2 regions of the Aquimarina algiphila genome follow, and region 1 is predicted to be linked to the other one. Evidence: riboswitches for the same ligand, from Rfam matches in the RefSeq annotation. Region 1 holds a riboswitch; the other holds the start of a gene.
What was found. Region 1 has a riboswitch for cobalamin ahead of PQF96_RS24955 ((2Fe-2S) ferredoxin domain-containing protein). Riboswitches for the same ligand answer to the same signal wherever they lie in the genome.

Region 1 (4,202 bases):
ATTGCAAGTCAAGATTCTAAAAAGAATGAACTACTGATTAATGCTTTGAAAGAATGGAGTATACATTAATAATAGTTCCTTTAATCATTGGATACGTGCTTGATTTAATACTTGGAGATCCAAGATGGCTTCCGCATCCAATACGGTTATTTGGAAACACTATTGCGATCGGAGAAAAAAAAATGAATACAGGCTCCTTTATTTTTGTCAAAGGAATGTTACTTACATTATTATTAGTAAGTATTGTATTACTTTTTTTTTATACGGCTCAAAAATTGTTGCAACTTTTTCCGATAGGGTATTATATTTTCACCTCCGTATTTGTGTTTTTTGCTCTGGCAAATAAGAGTTTGATCGATGAAGGAAAAGCAGTTTTTAAAGCCTTAAAACAAGGGGTAAATCAAGGTCGAAAACGATTATCCTGGATAGTAGGACGAGAGACAGATCAGTTAAATGAACAACAAATAAAAACAGCCGTTTTTGAAACGATGTCAGAAAACCTTAGCGATGGTGTTATTGCACCACTTTTTTATTATGCGTTGTTTGGAATTTCTGGGGCTATGGGGTATAAAATGATTAATACATTAGATTCTATGATTGGATATAAAAGTGAACGCTATATCAATTTTGGAAAATTTGCGGCTAAGTTGGATGATGTTGTTAACTATCTACCTGCTAGAATCACTGCAATTTTAATGCTAGTGGTAACTGCTAAACTTCATAAGATTCCTTTTGTGCTTAAATATGGGAAACAACATGCAAGTCCAAATGCAGGATATCCAGAAGCCGCATTGGCAGCAATTCTGGATTGTAAATTTGGAGGACCAAACTATTATCATAAAAAACTGGTAAATAAACCTTATATAGGAACAAATGATAGAATGATAGAAGATCGTGAGATAAAAGCTGTAGCAGAAATTAACCAAAAAGTAACTTTTGTTTTTGTTGCAATAATTTGTAGCATATATTTTTTCTTACCATGAACAGAAGATATATCATAACTGGAGCTCCTGGTACAGGAAAGACAAGTTTAATTAATGAGCTACAAAAAAATGGATATTTGTGTTATGAAGAAATATCAAGGAAAATAATCAAAGAACAACAACAAATAGGAAAAAATAAAACCCCTTGGGGAGATCTTTCTGGTTTTGTAGATTTAGTATATCAACAGACAATAAAAGAGTTACAAAACCCTGTTAATCAAACTACTTTTGTGGATCGGGGATTACCTGATACTATTGCTTATTTAAAAACAAAACTCTGTTCCACTCCACAATATCTGTTAGATTTTCCTTATACAACATATTACGCTAGTACTGTATTTCTGGCACCACCTTGGGGAGAAATTTATATTAATGATCCTCAACGTCCTCAATCTAGAGAAGAATCAATACAAATCCATAAACATCTTATAGAAATCTATGAAGAATTACACTTTAATATAGAAATCTTACCAAAAACAACTTTAACACAACGTGTTGATTTTATAAGATCAATTATTTAAACAAAAAAAGTATCTTCGCTACTGATTTTATGGTTCTTGTAGTGATATGAGATTAAAAAGGAATTTGGTGAAAATCCAAAACTGTTCCCGCAACTGTAATGCGCTTTAAGAATTACTATCAAAATGCCACTGTATATTATATGGGAAGGCGATAGTAATGCGTAAGTCAGGAGACCTGCCATATAATTATTATATAAACTCTCGGGTAAAGGGTTGGATATAAAAAGATAGATTGGATAATCTTTGTATTTCTTGAAATACGCATATCAAATGATGTGCATATCTTCTCACTATTTTTTTCTTCCTACAACTTTTCCTGTTTTTTATTTACAAATAATACTATGGGAAAAAACATACCAAAAGTAACAACTACCTTTCAATTTTGTGATGGAGGTTCTTGTCAAAAAGCTAAGAGCGAAATAGCAGTGCGAGAAGCAAGAGCATATCTTCGTAATGAAGGGTTGTGGGATAATACACACACCATAAAAACCAGGTGTAACGGTAGATGTGAAGATGCACCTACCTGGATAGTACAACCTGGTAATTTTTGGTATAAAAACTTAACTCCTGAGAAAGCAGTAACTATTATGAAATCTCATACCCAGGAGAATCAACCAACTGAAGAATATCTATTGTATCAGGAAGGATGGTCTGTATTATTAACAGAAAATGAAAAAATAGTATCCCCTCCCGTTTTTAAATGTAAAACTGAAGAGATACATGATGAGATCTTAATAGCAAGAGCATTTGCTTCAGACCAACATTTATATCCATTATTTCAATATTTCTTTCAAACTCCCAGGCCAATAGCAGTGCAAGTTGGAGAAGACTCTATGTTGAATATTGATCAACCTCATCAAGTGGATTATAGTGATAAATACGAAGTAAAAATAACAGGAGAACAATTAAAATTAACATTAGCTATTGCCGGCATTCCTAAAGATATTCCTGAAGAGATAGCAGATCGCAAAGTAAGCGTTGCAGAAGTGATCTGGCTGAAAAAAAAGGCTATCTTTACCAAGGCATTACGTCTTAAAAACAAAAAAGGAAAACATTTGGTGACCATGTGGATAAAAGAAGAAGACAATAAAACTTGGGAGCATATCCTGAAAATATATTTGTCAATGTCACCAGATCACATTAGAATAGTAGAAGATGATTCCTAAAAATATAAGCATATTAGGTTGTGGATGGTTAGGATTACCACTTGCTCTTGATTTAATTTCAAAAGGGAGTACTGTAAAAGGTTCTACAACAACCGCAAGTAAAATTTCAGAATTTCAAGCACAAGGAATTACAGCATTTTTACTGAAGTTAGGTGAAGCCTCTGAAGAAATGTATAAGGATTTTCTTTTAGATAGTGAAGTAGTTATTATCAATTTCCCACCTAAACGTATCCCCAATATCATAGAAATATACCAACAACAGATACAAAGTATACTTCCATACATTTCATCAACCCAGAAAGTTATTTTTGTTAGCTCTACTTCTGTATATCAGAATACAAATGATGAGGTTACTGAGACTATAGAAATTCAACCTGAAAAAGAATCAGGAAGAGCGGTTGCTATTGTAGAACAGCTATTACAAAAAGAATTAAGAGAAAGATTAACAATTATTCGATTATGTGGTCTTATTGGATATGATCGTTTACCTGGGCGATTCCTTGCGAATAAGAAGGAGGTTCAAAATGGAGATGCTCCCATCAATGTTATTCATAGAGATGATTGTATCGGACTTATTAATGCTGTGATAGAAAAAGATGCTTGGGGAGAAATTATTAATGGTTGTGCAGACCATCATCCATTGCGCAAAGATTTTTATACTTTGGCGGCAAACAAAATTAAACTTACCCCTCCAACTTTTGTCAAACAAAAAAACATCGCGTATAAAATTATCTCTAATACGAAGAGTAAAAAACTACTGGAGTATACATATATACATCCTGATCCATTAAAATTAATTTAGAAATGTACCCTGTATCTATTGTTGGCGCCGGTCCTGGAGATCCGGATTTATTAACTGTAAAAGCACATCGACTTATAGAAGAAGCAAATGTTATTCTTCATGATAATTTGGTTTCTGACACAATCATGACTATAAATACAGATGGAGAAAAAATATATGTAGGACGTAAATTTGGAGATACTTCTGATCAAATAGAACGTCAACAAAAAATAAATGAGTTATTAGAAGCAAATTATCTTTTAGGTAAAAAAGTAGTTCGTCTTAAATCAGGAGATCCTTATGTTTATGGCAGAGCAGCTGAAGAAGCAAGATATCTTACATCAAAAAAAATTCCTTTTCAAGTTATTCCTGGTATTTCTGCAGCATTAGCAGCTGCTAATATTTTTAATATCCCAATTACAGAAAGGAATAAGTCTAATGCTATGCTTATTTGCACAGCGCATACCGCAGATTATTCTTTTGAGCAACTCACAGGAATAGCGCATATGCTTAAAGCTGGAAATACAATTTCTATATATATGGGACTAAAAAGCTTACATAGAATTATCCCTAAACTATTAGAGGTATGTAAAGATGATACAATTCCTGTAAATGCGGCATCTAATGTATCCCGCGTTCATCAGGAAATAATCACAGGGACTTTGGGCAGTATAGAAGAACAAATTAAAAATAGCGCATTGCAAATGCCTGTTGTTTTAATTATTGGAGCAAATCCAATTTTATAAGTAAG
Region 2 (4,202 bases), on a different contig from region 1:
CTTTAGATAAAATTTGTTGTTTGATTTTAATAGCTGAAGTGTCCAACCCTGTTCCAGAACCTACACATTCTGTCACTGGAATCTCTGTGAAATATGACATCAATAATGAAGCGGAAGATGTATTTCCGATTCCCATTTCGCCAAAACCAATACTATTACATCCAGTAGCATGAGTATCTATGACAATATCAGCGCCTTTTTGTATCGCCAGACTGCATTGTTCTGCGTTCATAGCGGGTTTGTCTTGGTAATTTTTGGTTCCAAAATCAATTTTAGCATCAATTAATCCAGGAGTAACTCCAAAATCGTGATTTACTCCTGCATCTACGATTTTAAGATCGATATTATTTTGTTTACAAAATACATTAATGGCAGCACCTTGGTTTAAGAAATTATAAACCATTTGTGCAGTAACTTCTTGTGGATATGGATTAACTTCACCTTTCTCAGCAATACCATGATCCCCAGCAAAAACAACAATTGTAGGGGTTTTTAAACTAGGTTGATCTGTATTTTGAATCATACCTATTTGTAAAGCTATTGTTTCCAGTATTCCTAATGCGCCAATGGGTTTTGTTTTGGTATTAATTTTATTTTGCAGTATTGCTTCAAGGTTGTTATTGAAGATAGGTTTTATATCAAAATTCATAGTATATTTAAGTTATTTAGAACCTTTAATTTCGACGGGAATCCCCGAAACCATTAATATGGCTTTATCTGCATGTTTAGCGATATGTTGATTCATCCAACCTTGCAGTTCTGTGAATTTTCTGCCAACTTCGGTTGTGGCATGAACCCCCATTCCTATTTCGTTAGAAATAATGAGTATTGTGGCTTCAATTTTTAAAAGCTTATCAAATTCTGCTTTTGCTTGTGCTAGTGATAATTCGATATTATTTTCTGTATCCACAAAAAAATTGGTAAGCCATAAAGTTACGCAATCAATAACCACGACACTAGAACTTTGAATTACTTTAGAGAGTTCTTTTTCTTCTTCAATGGAGATCCAACGTTCATCCCGATCTGCTACATGTCGATCTATACGTTGGCGATGATTGTCATCCCAAATACGAGATGTAGCTAGGTAATACGGGTTGTGAGATAACTGTAACGCCAGGTTTTGGGCATAGTTGCTTTTACCAGAACGTTCTCCTCCTGTAATGTAATATAGCATTGTTAAAATTGGTTTTTAAGAAGGCAAAGGTAGGTGAATACATATTTATTCGCTAAAGTAATCCGAAATTCCAGAAAATATAATACTTTCGCCCAGAATTCTGGTTCTGATACTCTATTCAAAGAGTTGAAGATTAAAAGGGAATCAGGTGCATTAATTCTGATTTTAGAGTTAATAATTCCTGAGCTGTTCCCGCAACTGTAAACTTTGTCCTTTAAAAAAGGATGCTTGTTGTTAATTCTTTATAAACCACTGCTTGTGCCGAATTTGTTTCGGCATCTTTTGAATCAATTTAAAAGAAACTGAAACGAGTTCAGTTCAAACGGGAAGGTAAACAACAAGACGTGAGTCAGGAGACCTGCCTTTATTCAGCATAAATCAAACTTTCGGGACAAAGGTTTGGGTATGGGTAAACTACATACTTTTTTCCGGTTATTGTAAAAAAATAAAGTATTTAAGTAATGAACAAAAAAATGTTTTTTGGAGCAGCATTTCTATTGCTGGGGTCCTATTTTGCAATTGGACAAGAAATTCAAGAAGACGAAAAGGTAAACGAATTGGAAGAGGTTTTTATTTCTGATTCTAAATTTGGTTTAAAAAGAGAGCAAATTGGTAAGGTGATTACCAAAATTACTGCCGAAGAATTAGAACGCAGTCAAGGGCAATCTGTGGCTACAATACTTAGCAGGGCTGCAGGAGTAATAATTAATGGTAATGGGAGCGCAGCAGGTCAGGAACGAGGAGTTTCGGTTCGTGGAGGACGAAATCGTCAAGTAGTGATTAGAGTTGATGGGATAACAGTTAGTGATCCTTCGGCTATATCAGGAGATTTTGATTTAAGGTTATTATCAGTCAATCAAATACAAGAAATAGAAATTCTTAAAGGAGCATCAAGTACTTTATATGGCTCTGGTGCATCAGCTGCAGTGATCAATATCATAACAAAAACAGAAAGTAAGAAAAAGATTTCGGCAAATTTTCAATCAAGTATCGGTACAAATCAATCTCAAGATGATCAGGATTATGATATCAACGATTTTGTGAATTTAGCTTCTGTTAATGGAACAGTTGGTAAGGTCAACTATTTGGCAAGTTTGAGTAATCAATTTACAGATGGATTATCGGCTGCAGAAGCAGAAGGAGCAGAAAGTGATGCGTTTTCAAAATTTAATGTATATGCAAAATTAGGGTATAAGTGGGATAATAATTTTAAGTTTCATTTTTTTGGAAATTTAGATCAATATAAAAATGATTTTGATGCGGCTGCAGGAATAGATGGTGACAATCAATTCGAGAGTCAACAGCTACGAGCAGGATCTTTCTGGGAATTCAAGTACCCTAATGGTAGTTTTACATTTACAAACAGTATAGCAACACTGGAAAGAGATCTTACAGCATCTGGTTTCCCATCAAAATATGAGAGCGATGTATTTACTTTTGATGCATATAATAAATATAACTTTAATAACACTCTATATACTGTGGTGGGGGTAAATGGGTCATATAGTGATTTTAATCTTTTAAGTATTCCTTTTGGGAGTTCTGGTTTAGAAGAAACGATAAGTGATAATGAAGCAGAATTTGATATTATTGATCCTTATGTTAATGTTGTGTACACTTCTGAGTTTGGTTTGAATGTTAATGCGGGTGCAAGACTAAATATTCATAGTGTCTATGGTAATGAGATGGTATATAATGTGAACCCTTCATATACGTATAAATTTGGTGATAATTATATTAAAGCATTGTCTTCATATAGCACAGCTTATATTACCCCGTCTTTGTTTCAGTTGTATGATGTTGCATTTTTGAGTGGTAATCCTGATTTATCACCAGAAGAAAGTACTACTATCGAAGGAGGTGTAGAATTATCGCACGAGAATAAAGCCAGAGTGAGTGTAGTTTATTTTAATCGCGAATCAGAGAATTTTATCACTTTTGATCCTACTACTTTTGTAAATATTAACTCTGTTGATGATATTAAAGTAGATGGGGTAGAAGTAGAAATATCAGCAAAAACAGTAGAGGATAAATTATCTGTAAATGCTAATTATACGTATACCAATATTGATAAATTAGATGATAATATTCGAATTCCTGAGCATATGGTTAATGCAAGTGTTGGATATCAGTTAAATAAAAAGACTTATACTTCAATACGTTATCAATATAATACAGAAAGATCGGATACTGATTTTGCTACGTTTACTCCTGTTACTTTAAAAGAGTTTGGGCTGTTAGATTTTTATATTAGTCACAAATTGATGAATAATTTGACCGTATATGCAGCAATGAATAATATTACTAATGAAGATTACCAAGAAGTTTTTGGATTTAGCACAAGAGGAAGAAATGCCAGAATAGGATTTGATTTAAAATTTTAAAAATAAATTAATAATCCATAAAAAAAGCTCTCAATCTAGATTGAGAGCTTTTTTTTAATTTAAAAATAAATGTTATTCTGTTTTAGACAAATCTATATCTCGATACATGCGTTCATAATTAGCATCATACATATTACTATTTCCAACGCTTTCTAATCGAATACTATGATAGCTTTTTGCACTTCTTGTTCCTAATATATTATCCAGGGCAGCTTTTAATAATGGCTCATTTTCATTACCCAAAGTTCCTAAATTAGTAAAATCTTCTTCGATTTCTATCTCTGGAGTAAAGCCATCAAAATAATCTGTAAAACCTACAGAATTAATTGATTTAAGTACTAAGGGTTGCATAGCATATGTATGTCCGGGATCGGCACCTTGTCGTCCAAAATTGTCTGAATCATATAGTGTGATAGAAGCCTGAAACTTTCCTCTAGAGGTAGATCCAACTTGTACTACATTAATATAAGGATCAAGACCATTAATAACTAACTCACTTGCAGAAGCAGAACTTCTGGTCGTTAAAATATATACTCTAGTCAAATTAAGGTTATTAATAGCTTCTCCTGTACGTATTTGATTATCAAAACGATTAACACTACCAAATTGATCCTGTCGATCTGCGTTCCATTCCTCTGTGGTAA

Region 2: linked by a shared signal. The riboswitch ahead of PQF96_RS00090 (TonB-dependent receptor plug domain-containing protein) and the one ahead of PQF96_RS24955 ((2Fe-2S) ferredoxin domain-containing protein) in region 1 are both predicted to bind cobalamin.

What each region holds. Positions count from the first base shown of each region.
Region 1 covers NZ_CANLVC010000010.1:314,177-318,378, forward strand. The annotation lists gene PQF96_RS24940 (pyridoxal phosphate-dependent aminotransferase) at 1-69, shown strand, start outside; gene cbiB (adenosylcobinamide-phosphate synthase CbiB) at 54-983, shown strand; gene PQF96_RS24950 (AAA family ATPase) at 980-1,504, shown strand; cobalamin riboswitch at 1,518-1,701, shown strand; gene PQF96_RS24955 ((2Fe-2S) ferredoxin domain-containing protein) at 1,846-2,670, shown strand; gene PQF96_RS24960 (NAD(P)-binding domain-containing protein) at 2,660-3,472, shown strand; gene cobA (uroporphyrinogen-III C-methyltransferase) at 3,475-4,197, shown strand.
Region 2 covers NZ_CANLVC010000001.1:22,475-26,676, reverse strand. The annotation lists gene cobT (nicotinate-nucleotide--dimethylbenzimidazole phosphoribosyltransferase) at 1-649, opposite strand, end outside; gene PQF96_RS00095 (bifunctional adenosylcobinamide kinase/adenosylcobinamide-phosphate guanylyltransferase) at 662-1,174, opposite strand; cobalamin riboswitch at 1,259-1,554, shown strand; gene PQF96_RS00090 (TonB-dependent receptor plug domain-containing protein) at 1,636-3,558, shown strand; gene PQF96_RS00085 (S41 family peptidase) at 3,631-4,202, opposite strand, start outside.